One region of the Pseudarthrobacter sp. H2 genome, then DNA from elsewhere that is predicted to be linked to it. Evidence: riboswitches for the same ligand, from Rfam matches in the RefSeq annotation. Region 1 holds a riboswitch; each other region holds the start of a gene.
What was found. A riboswitch is a leader RNA that binds a small molecule or an ion and turns the genes downstream of it on or off. The one in region 1 is predicted to bind S-adenosylmethionine.

Region 2: another riboswitch for S-adenosylmethionine. It lies ahead of ACQCSZ_RS04215 (aminotransferase class V-fold PLP-dependent enzyme); the one in region 1 lies ahead of ACQCSZ_RS22455 (DUF1737 domain-containing protein).
Region 3: another riboswitch for S-adenosylmethionine. It lies ahead of ACQCSZ_RS12955 (bifunctional o-acetylhomoserine/o-acetylserine sulfhydrylase); the one in region 1 lies ahead of ACQCSZ_RS22455 (DUF1737 domain-containing protein).

Annotation. Positions count from the first base shown of each region.
Region 1 covers NZ_CP189594.1:4,835,238-4,838,982, forward strand. Annotated here, with positions in the region: gene ACQCSZ_RS22445 (O-succinylhomoserine sulfhydrylase) at 1-709, opposite strand, end outside; gene ACQCSZ_RS22450 (rhodanese-like domain-containing protein) at 710-1,120, opposite strand; gene ACQCSZ_RS22455 (DUF1737 domain-containing protein) at 1,117-1,422, opposite strand; SAM riboswitch class IV at 1,435-1,549, opposite strand; partial or broken gene ACQCSZ_RS22460 (pyridoxal-phosphate dependent enzyme) at 1,599-1,901, shown strand; gene ACQCSZ_RS22465 (RidA family protein) at 1,988-2,404, opposite strand; partial or broken gene ACQCSZ_RS22470 (L-arabinose isomerase family protein) at 2,599-2,676, opposite strand; gene ACQCSZ_RS22475 (Lrp/AsnC family transcriptional regulator) at 2,693-3,685, opposite strand.
Region 2 covers NZ_CP189594.1:900,236-903,980, reverse strand. Annotated here, with positions in the region: gene hisN (histidinol-phosphatase) at 1-80, shown strand, start outside; gene ACQCSZ_RS04220 (glutamyl-tRNA reductase) at 313-1,677, shown strand; SAM riboswitch class IV at 1,755-1,868, shown strand; gene ACQCSZ_RS04215 (aminotransferase class V-fold PLP-dependent enzyme) at 1,904-3,373, shown strand; gene ACQCSZ_RS04210 (class I SAM-dependent methyltransferase) at 3,480-3,745, shown strand, end outside.
Region 3 covers NZ_CP189594.1:2,733,903-2,737,647, forward strand. Annotated here, with positions in the region: gene ACQCSZ_RS12955 (bifunctional o-acetylhomoserine/o-acetylserine sulfhydrylase) at 35-1,351, opposite strand; SAM riboswitch class IV at 1,415-1,530, opposite strand; gene ACQCSZ_RS12960 (VOC family protein) at 1,684-2,322, shown strand; gene ACQCSZ_RS12965 (CPBP family intramembrane glutamic endopeptidase) at 2,450-3,229, opposite strand; gene ACQCSZ_RS12970 (histidine phosphatase family protein) at 3,340-3,745, shown strand, end outside.

The sequences.
Region 1 (3,745 bases):
TGACCGGCCCGTCAATGAACTCCTTCGTGCCCAGGATCGCGCCGCCCAGGACCCGGCCCTGGCCGTCGATGTGCTTGGTGCCGGAGTAGACGATCACGTCCGCGCCGAGGTCCCCGCAGCGCTGCAGCAGCGGGGTGGCGAAGACATTGTCGACGACGACGGTCGCTCCGGCGGCGTGCGCCAGTCCGCTCACGGCGGCGATGTCCACGATTTCCTGCATGGGGTTCGACGGCGACTCGAAGAAGACCGCCGTCGTCGGCTCCGACAGGGCGGAGCGCCACTGTTCCAGGTCCGGCCCGTCCACGAAGACCGTTTCCACGCCCCAGCGCGGGAGGATCTCGTTGAGGATCACGAAGCAGGAGCCGAACAGGGAGCGTGCGGCGACCACGCGGTCGCCGGCGCCGAGCAGCGCGCCGAGGGCGGTGAAGACCGCGGACATGCCCGACGCCGTCGCGAAGCAGGCCTCGGTGCCTTCCAGCAGCCGGAGCCGCTCCTGGAAGGTGGCGACCGAGGGGTTGCCGTAGCGGGAGTAGACGAAGCGCTCGTCCTCCCCGGTGAAGGCGCGTTCGGCGGCGGCGGCGGATTCGTAGACGAAGCCGGAGTTGAGGAAGATCGGTTCGGTGGTTTCCTGGAAGCCGGTGCGGTCCAGTCCGCCCCGGACCGCCTGGGTGTCGGGGCTCCAGCCGGCGGCGTCGGGATTGAAGGTCACTTAGTGCTTTCCGAGGTTGGTGGGCAGGCCGCGGTTCTTCCAGCCGTTGACCGTCCGCTCGCCGTAGCGGTCCGGTTCGCCTTCGAAGCCCTCAAGGACATTGTAGGAGGTGAAGCCGGCCTCCGTGGCGGCGGTGGCGGCGGCGATGGAGCGCTGGCCGGAGCGGCACAGGAACACGAGCTCGGCGCCGTCGTTGTCCGGGGCCTGCTGCTGGAGTTGAGTGATGAAATCCGGGTTCGGGATGCCGCCGGGGAAGGTCCACTGGATGAACAGGGGATCGTTTTCGGTGGCCTTGGTGTCCGGGATGCCGATGTGCGCCCACTCACCCTCGGTGCGGACATCCACCAGGACGGCGCCCGCCTCGAGCTTGGCCCAGGCTTCCTGCGGGGTGAGGTCTCCGGCGTAGCTCATGCGTGGCCCTCGAAGGCTTCGTCGGCGCCGAAGCCGTCGCTTTCCAGGTCATCCACCGCGCTGGCGACGGCGGCGTCCGCACTCGCGATCGCGGCCGGCAGCACGACGGCCTGCGCCACGATGACGGTGGTGCCGTTGAAGGTGGCGGCGGGGCTCCCGTGCAGGACGTAGCCTTCGGCCAGGGCCGCGGCAACGCGCTCGCAGAAGGAGCGGTCGTCGGGGCCGGTGAACAGGCGGTAGGCCAGCTTTTCTTCGGTGGCGGGGGTGGCGGGCGGTGCCGCCTGGGTGGACGCGTCGGGCACGACGATCTCCTTCTCTCACGCTTGCAGCTCGAATGGTCGATATGCCGAGTATTCACCTGAGGCACCCCGCCGCGAAAGGGAGGGTTGCCGACCGGCCAGTCAGGGCTTGGCGCCGGGTCTCATTACTCCCCAAAAACGTAACACCTACGACGCCGGCCCGCACCGCCGCCGTCGTCATGTTGAGTAACGGGCCGCCGGCAACGTTGCAAAGGAGGATGCCGGAACGGATCACGGCGGAGACCCCGGGGGCGTGGCGTCCCCTGCAGTTCGACAACCCGGCGAACCCGCGGGCTCACTACGAAACCACGGCCCCGGAGATCTGGGAGCAGACCGGCGGCAAGGTCACGCACGTGGTCGCGGGCGTCGGGACCGGCGGAACCATCAGCGGCACCGGCCGCTATCTGAAGGAGAAGTCGGGCGGGCGCGTGGAGGCGGTCGGCGCCGACCCGTTCGGCTCCGTCTACACTCGCCGCGCCCCGCGGGTCCGTGGCGGTGGCGATAGCCCCCGACGCCGACAGTAACTGCCTCACGTCGGTGCCATCACCGCAAGAACGCAGCTCTGCTGTCAGCCCTGGAGGCGGGCTATGGCCGAAATCTCCACCAGGAACTGCTCTCGCGCCATGGGTGCTACCACCACGGTCGAGGTCGGCGGAACGGGGCCGGTGAAGTACCTCTTCCGGGCCGCCCCAACGGCGGCGGCGTACTCGGCGGCAGCGAGATAGGTCGTGGTGGAGACGATGTCCTCCAGCGTGCCGCCGGCCTCTTCGAGGACGGCGGTGAGGTTCTCGAAGACCTGGGTGGCCTGCGCCTGGATGTCCCCCAGGCCCACGTAGGAGCCGTCGGGTGCAAAGGCGACCATGCCGGAGACATGCAGGACGTCCCCGTCCAGGACCCCGTAAGAGTACGCGTTGTTCTCAGCAATCTCGCGGGGTAATGCGGCGGGCAGGATCATTCGTCGGGTCTGCGTTATTGAGTACTCCATTCGTCCCGGACAGGCACCGTTGCCGTCATGGCCCAACGGGGCGGAACCGCGCATGCGGGGGCCACCCGTCAGAGGTCCGGTCTATCATATCGGCCCTGCCCGCCACGGCCAGGACGCCACGCCTCAAGGGACCGCGTGATCGGTCCACCACCGGATGCACCAACTGACCCTCGCTCAGATGCTCGGCATCGCCAAATCCCGGCGCCCATGACCTTGGCGGAGCGGCCCAGGACGGCGGTCTTCCAATCGCTTTCGGCGCCGAAGCCGTAGCCTCTTCACGCGGCCGGCTCAGGCTACCGCCGCGGGCCTCTCCGGAACTCCGTCGTGGTACCGCACGGTGCTTCGCTTGAACACCTCTGCATAGATGGAGGACCGGGCCGAGGCCACGCCGTCCCGTTTCTGGAGATCAGCCAGCAGCAGCCGAAGGTCGTCCAGGGTGGCCAAAGCCACCTGCGCCACGAGCTGCTCGCCGGAGGCGGCGGCCCAGCGCGTGACGGGGAGCCCGGCCAGGTGTGCCCCCAGCCCCTCCGTCGCTGCATCCGCACAGGTGATACTGATCAGGGATTCGACGGGGAAGCCCAATGACGGCAGGTCCGCCACGGCCCTGATGAACAAGGTGCCGGAGCTGGTCATCGCATCCAGCCGCCGGCTGACGGTTGCCTTGGAGACAGACAGGTCTGAAGCGAGCTCGTCCATGGTGGCCCGGCCGTTGCGGTGCAGCAGCCCGGCCAGCATCCGGCTGGTGTCATCGAGCGGGGGATGGCCGCTCGGCGTGCCGGCCAGGCGGGCATCCTCATCGGGGTGCAGCGCGGCATATTGTTGTTTAGCCAGGACGTCCGGCGTCCAGCCGGAGGGGGTCCGGAAGTACTCGAACAGCGGCATCATGGTGAACGACTGGACGCCCTCCACCTTCGCGAGACGGTGGTACAGCAGCTCTGCGAGCTCATCGGGAGCGAGGAACATTTCCGCCACTCCCTCACTCGATCCGGATAGGGCGCTGACCCACGAGGACTCGTCCTGGTCGGCGAGCCACGAACAGACCTGGCGCAGCTGTCTGGGAGGCGCCGTCACGCGGAGCAGGAAGGCAGCGCGCGAGCTTACTGCCGCGGGGTTGATGAAGGCGTTGATGCGTACGGCACCGGATTCGAGCAGTTTGTTGCCGCGGCGTGCCACGGTCCGTTCCTGTTGGCCCAGGACCTCGGCGATCAGCCGCCACGGGGCGCGGCCATTGCGCACGAGCGCGGCCATGATCTGCCGATCGAGCGTATCAAGCTGCTCCATGTCCGGTTCCTTTCACTGCTGCTTCCCGCCTTCGACGCCGGCCGGCGTCGATACCTTAAC
Region 2 (3,745 bases), 1.3 Mb from region 1:
GCAACGCCCTCGCCACCAACTCGATCCTGCACTCGGAAGTCCTCAAGCGCCTCAACCCGGGCCTGGACGACCTGCTCTGACAGACGTCCGCAGCCAGGAAACACGCGACGGCGGATGCCCCCTTGAGTTCTAGCGGCGGGGGCGTCCGCCGTCGTTCTTGTCTGGGGCGTGGTCTTCCGGGCGGTCCTGCGGCTCAAGGATTCCCAAGGGCCTCTGCACGATCCTGTCCACAGCGGCGGTCTCCGCTGTGGACACGACGTGGTGCGGACATCTGTTGGGAGGCAAGCGGCCTTGTCTGGAACATTTCAGCATGTGGATCCCGGATCCTGTGACTCCGGGGGCAGCCCGGTCCTGCTGGTGCTCGTTGCGAAGTACCGTGATCTCGACATTGAATCTGCCGCCCGGCTGCACTCCGTTTCCTCGCGGCTGGCCCGGCACATCCTGGCCGGCAGTTCCGCCGTTTCCGGATCCGTGGTCTTGTCCACGTGCAGTCGCTTTGAAATCTACTGCGAGGTCTCACCTGCGGGGGACGTTGATACCGCCTGTTCCGATGCCCTGGACTCTGTCGGCCTCTGCACGGGCCTGGCCGCCGCCCTGCTCGCGTCACTGTTCGAGCACACGCATGGGGAATCGGCGACGAAGCATCTTTTCGCCGTCGTGACCGGCCTCGATTCGGTTGTTGTCGGTGAGCGCGAAGTCGCCGGCCAGGCCCGCCGTGCCCTCGCTGAAGCGCAGGCTGCGGGTACCGCGAGCGGGCGTTTGATCCGGCTGTTCCAGGCGGCCTCCCGCACGGGGAAGGAGGTGGGGGCCCGGACCGCGCTCAGCAGCACGAGCAGGTCCATAGCCTCTGTGGCCCTTGACCTTGCCGCCGCCGGATCGGGGCAGCCGGCCCTGGACGATGTGTCCGTGGTCCTCTTCGGCACCGGAGCGTACGCGGCCTGCGTTGCGGAGATACTCAGAAGCAGGCGGTGTTCAGCCACTTATGTTTTTTCCCAGTCCGGCCGTGCGGACGCCTTTGCGGCGGCCAGGGGAGGAACGGCGCTGACGGCCCGGGAACTGCCCGCAGCCGTTGCCCGGGCAGACATCATCATTGGCTGCAGCGGCACCGAAACGCGCATCGGCGCGGCCCAACTGGCAGCCTGGAGGGACGAAGCTGCCCATCCCCTCACCGTCATCGATCTCGCCCCCAGCCATGATTTCGACCCTCACGTGGCGGATCTTCCGGGCATTGAACTGATCACCCTCGAATCGGTCCGGCTGGCGGCTCCCCCGGCGGACGCGGAGGCGCTCCGCGTTGCCGGTGCCCTGGTCCGGCAGGCAGCGCGCCGCTTCGAGGAACAAGAGGCAATCCGCATGGTCGACACGGCCATCGTTGCCCTGCGCCTGCACATCCATCAAGTCCTCGAGGCTGAAATGGAGCGCGTCACGAAACAACACGGGTGCGGCGCCACGGCTGAAGAAGTGAACTCCGCTCTGCGCCGCATCGTCCGGCGCCTGCTCCACATCCCGACGGTCCGCGCCAGGGAACTGGCCACGGCCGGCCGCCAGGACGATTACGCGGCAGCCCTGGAAGCCCTCTTCGGCCTCAACGTCCAGCTCACCATCCCGCGGATACCCGGCACGATGAGCTCCGTGGAAAGCGTCCCGGCCGCTCCGGCCGCTGCGGCTGCTCTCTAGCTACATGGCGTAACAAACCGCTTCACATTGGAGCGTGGCCTTTTCCCCGGCGGCGTGGTTGTCCTAGGCTCGATGCAGGTCACGAGTGCCAGCGCTAAACCCCGGTTTGCTGGCCGGCAACCCTCCATTCGCGGTGGGGTGCCCCGGGTGACGACCTGGCCGGTCCGGAGTGGACCCGGCAAGCGCGGATCCCCGGAGCGTGGGGTCCTGTTCGAATGAGGTCCTTTTGACAACCGCCATTTTCCCCGCCGCCACTGCGATTGACTCCACTGCGCTTGACTCCACTGCGCTTGACTCCACTGCGCTTGACTCCACTGAAGGTGGGGACCCGGACGCACGGTTCGCCGTCGCGGGCCGCCCGCTCTCCGCGGTGACCGGGGCCGAGATCCAGGCCCCCCTCATCCAGGGCGGCCACGTCCGCTACGCCAACCTGGACTACGGCGCCTCGGCACCGGCCCTGTCCGTGGTGTCCGCCTACCTGAACGAGATCCTTCCGTTCTACGCGAGCGTCCACCGCGGCGCCGGCTACGCCTCCCAGATCAGCACGTCCGTCTACGAGAACGCCCGCAGCATTGTGCGCGGCTTCGTGGGCGGCCGGGCAGACGATGCGGTCATCTTCACCCGGAACACCACCGATTCCCTCAACCTGCTCGCCGGTTGCCTGCCCGTGCGCGGCGGCAAGCACACCGGCGAGGTCCTCTACCTCGACATCGAGCACCACGCCAATCTGCTGCCGTGGCAGAAGGTGCCGCACCGCAGCGTCGTCGCCGCCCCCACCCTGGCGGCCACCCTGGAGCGGCTGCGCGGGGAACTGGCGCACGGCGGGATCAGCCTGCTCGCCGTCACCGGAGCCTCCAACGTCACCGGGGAAATCCTGCCGATCCGGGCCCTGGCCGCCCTGGCCCACGAGTACGGCGCCCGGATCGTCGTCGACGCCGCCCAGCTCGCCCCGCACCGGCGCATCAACATCGCCGCGGACGACGTCGACTATCTCGCCTTCTCCGGCCACAAGCTTTACGCACCGTTCGGCGCCGGCGTGCTGGTGGGGCGCCCGGACTGGCTCGACGCCGGCACCCCGCACCTCGCCGGCGGCGGCGCGGTCCTGGACGCCAGGCTCGACACCGTCAGCTGGACCACCGGCCCGGCACGGCACGAGGGCGGCTCCCCCAACGTCCTGGGTGCCGCCACGCTGGCCCGCGCCACCGAGGTGATCGCGGCGCTGGACGAGGAGCAATGGCACGCCCATGAGAACGCCATCCGGTCCTTCCTCGTCGAGGGGCTCCAGCGCATCGACGGCGTGAGCGTGCACCAGATCTTCTCCGACACGGAACAGGGCGCCGGGACCATCGGCGTCGTGAATTTCTCGGTTGCAGGCTACGACGCAGGCCTGGTGGCGGCCTACCTTTCGGCCGAACACGGTATCGGCCTGCGGGACGGCCGTTTCTGCGCCCATCCCCTGCTCCGCCGGCTCGGGCTGCCTTCCGGTTCCCTGCGGGCAAGCTTCGGCCTCGGCTCGCGGCTGGAGGATGCGCAGCGGCTGCTCGCCGGAATCCAGGAGCTGCGGCAGACCGGCCTCGGCTGGGATTACGTGGTGGATGCCGGCCGCTGGGTCCCGTCCAACGATTCCCGCAGCTACCCGCACTGGGCACCGAACACGCCGGGCACCGCGGGCGCAGCCCCCTGCTCCCTGGATTAGGCGGCAGCCGTCCGGGGCCGGGCGTCCGGCACCGGGGACCGGCGCCCGCTGCCGCATGCGGTAAATTCGGAGGATACCCAACCGGATCTGCCGAAGGAGATCGCACGTGGCACGCGGCGGCCCCAAACTCCACCATGAGCGACGCCAGCAGCTGGGGCAGAGCTTCCAGGACGGCGGCGAGCACTATGAAAGGGTCCGCCCCGGCTACCCTGAAGAATCGGCCGGCTGGCTGATCCCACCGGGCGCGCAGGACGCCGCGGACATCGGCGCGGGGACCGGAAAGTTCACGGCACTGCTGGTCGGGCGCGGCCTGCGCACCGTGGCGGTGGATCCTTCGGCGGACATGCTGGAGCAGCTGCGCCGGACCCTGCC
Region 3 (3,745 bases), 2.1 Mb from region 1:
CCCACACGTCAGGGACGCCGGGACCCAACGGATCTCAGGCGCTCTTGGCCGCCCGGAATCCGGCGTCGAGGTCCGCAAGGATGTCGTCGATGTGTTCCAGTCCCACCGAGAGCCGCACGAGCCCCGGCGTCACGCCCGCCACTGCCTGCTGTTCCGCCGTGAGCTGGCTGTGGGTGGTCGACGCCGGGTGGATGACCAGGGAGCGCACGTCGCCGATGTTCGCCACGTGCGAGTGCAGCTCGAGCGCATCAACGAAGCGCTTGCCAGCCTCCGCTCCGCCGGCGAGGTTGAACGACACGACCGCGCCGGTGCCCTTGGGCCCGTACTTGCGGCCACGCTCGTACCAGGGGCTGGACGGCAGCCCCGCGTAGGCGACGGATTCGACGTCGTCCCTCGCCTCCAGCCACTCAGCCACCCTGGTGGCGTTGGCGACGTGGCGTTCCACGCGCAGGCTCAGGGTCTCGATGCCCTGGGCGATGAGGAAGGCGTTGAACGGGGAGACGGCCGAGCCGAGGTCGCGCAGCAGCTGGACGCGGGCCTTGAGGATGTAGGAGAGGTTGGCGCCCAGGGCGCCGTCCGCCCCGAGGTCCCGGGCGTAGACCAGGCCGTTGTAGGTGGGGTCCGGGGTGTTGAAACCGGGGAACCGCTCCGGGTCCTTGCCGAAGTCGAAGTTGCCGGAGTCCACGATCACGCCGGCAATCGCGGCGCCGTGGCCGCCGAGGTACTTGGTGGCGGAGTGCACCACGATGTCCGCGCCCCACTCGATCGGACGGATCAGGTACGGGGTGGACAGCGTGTTGTCCACGATCAGCGGCACGCCGGCCTCGTGCGCCACCTTCGAGACGCCTTCGATGTCCAGCACATCCTGGCGCGGGTTGGACACCACCTCGCCGAAGAACAGCTTGGTGTTGGGCTTGACGGCGTCGCGCCACTGCTCCAGGTTGTCCGGGTCCGCCACGAAGGTGACCGAGATGCCGAACTTCTTCAGCGTGTGGGCCAGCAGGTTGTAGGTTCCGCCGTAGAGGCTGGGGCTGGCCACGATGTGGTCGCCGGCTTCGGCAACGTTGAGGATCGCGAAGGTCTCCGCGGCCTGGCCGGAACTGAGCAGCAGGGCGGCGAGGCCGCCTTCGAGGCTGGCCACGCGCTGCTCCACCGCGTCCTGGGTCGGGTTCCCGATCCGGGTGTAGATGGGGGCAAGCTCGGCCAGCGCGAAGCGGTTGGCGGCGCTCTCGGCGCTGGGGAAGACGAACGACGTCGTCTGGTAGATGGGCAGTGACCGCGCGCCGGTGGCGCTGTCCGGCTCCTGGCCGGCGTGGATCTGGCGGGTTTCGAAGGACCAGGCGTTGGACATCGGAACAGCTCCTCAGGGGACCGGGCACAGGCCGCCCTGGGCTCATCGCCCGGGACGGCAGCGGCGCCGCGCTTGCCCTCCGGCGGGCGCCGGACGGCCAGGTCTTCACCCGGGGCACCCCACCGCGATACGAGGGTTGCCGGCCAGCAAGCCGGGGCTGTGCGCTGGCACTCATGACCTGGCTTCAGTCTAGGAACGCCCCAGCCGCGCTGGATAGCTTTATGACGAAGATGAAGGCGCAGCGGTTCCCCCAGCAAATCCCGGCAGGACATCCCACCACGGTTAGGACCGCCTAAGCTGAGAGCCCCATCACAAAGTGCCAAGATGATGGCATGCGCATGGATCATGTCTCTTACGCCTGTGAACACGATGGCTTGGCAGCCACCACCGAACGAATTGCGTCCGCCCTCGGCGTCGAAGCCGTGAAGGGCGGAGTACATCCCCGGTTCGGGACCCGCAACATGATTATCCCGCTCGCGGGACACAAGTATCTGGAGGTCGTGGAGGCCCTGAACCATCCGGCTTCCGACAAGGCCCCCTTTGGCCAGGCAGTCCGCGCCCGCTCGGAAGCGGGCGGCGGCTGGATGGGCTGGTGTGTCGAGGTCGACGACCTGGCACCCTTCGAGGAACGCCTTGGCCGCGCCGCGGTCAACGGCAACCGGAAGTTCCCGGACGGCCGTGAGCTCGTCTGGAAGCAGATCGGCATCCTGGGCCTCATTGCGGATCCGCAGGTCCCCTACATGCTCAAGTGGGAGGGCGATCCGGAACTTCACCCGTCCAACGCCTACCCGAGCAACGTCAAGATGTCCGCCCTCACGATCGCCGGCTCAGCAGAGCGCGTCACCGAGTGGCTCGGCGTGCCGGTGGAGAAGCCGCTGGAAGACGTTGCCGTGAACTGGCTGGCCCCCCGCGGCACGCCGGGCATCCTGTCCGTCACCTTCGAAACGGCAACCGGAGCCGTCACCATCTGACGCTCCCGCCGCCCAACTCTTCGGCCGCCATCAGCGGGTGCCACTGACGCCACCCACCGATGGCGGCCGAATTCTTTTTAATGCCTCCTTCGCGGCCCGCTTCCCAGCCGCCGCCCCGGCCGCCGCCTCAGCCCAGGCCGATCGCCTTCCCGAAGAGGCTGAATCCGACGAAGGCCACGGTGTCCAGGACGGCGTGCGCGATGACCAGCGGCATCACCCGCCGGGTCCGCGTGTAGACCAGGGCAAAGACCACTCCCATCACCGCGTTGCCGATGAAGGGCCCGAAGCCCTGGTACAGGTGGTAGCTGCCGCGCAGCATGGAACTGACGAAGATCGCCGCCGGCATGCTCCAGCCGAATTTGCCGAGCCGGTCCAGCAGGTAGCCCACGACGATCACCTCCTCCACGATCCCGTGCCGCACCGCGGACAGGACCAGCACCGGGACAGTCCACCAATAGGAGTCCAGCGCGCTGGGGATGATCGCCGTCGTGATGCCGAGGGCGCGGCCGGCGGCGTACAGGCCCAGGGACGGAATCCCGATCAGGGCGGCCAGCCCCAGCCCCTGCAGCACGTCCTTGCCGGGCCTGGCGAAATCCAGGCCCAGCTTCCGGAACGCCGAGGCGCCGCGACGGCTGCTTCCGGACAGGCCCGCCCGGTGTTCGGTGAGGAAATAAATCACCAGGACCACCGGGACCAGGGCGAAGATGATGTCCAGCAGCTGGTACGTGAGGTCGAAGTACTCACGGCTGCTCTGCGAGCGGTTCAGCGTGGACGTCCCCTGCGCCAGCGGCGCCTTGGTCAGCTTGTCCAGCAACTGGACCACCGAGTACACCGCCGACTGCCCCAGCGACAGCCCCAGCACAATCCATACTTCTAGCCGCAGCCGACGGCGGGAGGGAACCAACATGTTCCCATCTTGCCCGCACTTGCCGGTAGTTGCCTGATCCCGGCTTTTCCGGGGCCGGCGCCCGGGCTCTTCCATGGCCGGCGCCCCGGCCGGCCCTATGCTTGGAGCTTATGAGTGCGCCCGGGAAAATCATCATGATCCGGCATGGCCAGTCCGCCGCCAACGCCGACACCTCGATCTACAACCGGGTGCCCGATTACCGGATCCCCCTGACTCCGCTCGGCGTCGAACAGGCCACGGCGGCCGGCGAGCAGGTCCGCCGGCAGCTGGACGGGCGACAGGTGTGCGTCTATGTCTCCCCGTACCTCCGGGCCTACCAGACCCTCGAGGCCCTCAACCTGGGGCCCCTGGTCGAGCGCGTCATCGAAGAGCCGCGGCTGCGGGAACAGGACTGGGCCAACTTCCAGATCGCCGACGACATCGAGGACCAGAAGGAGCTCCGCAACGCCTACGGCCACTTCTTCTACCGCTTCCGCGAAGGTGAGTCCGGCTCCGATGTCTACGACAGGATTTCCT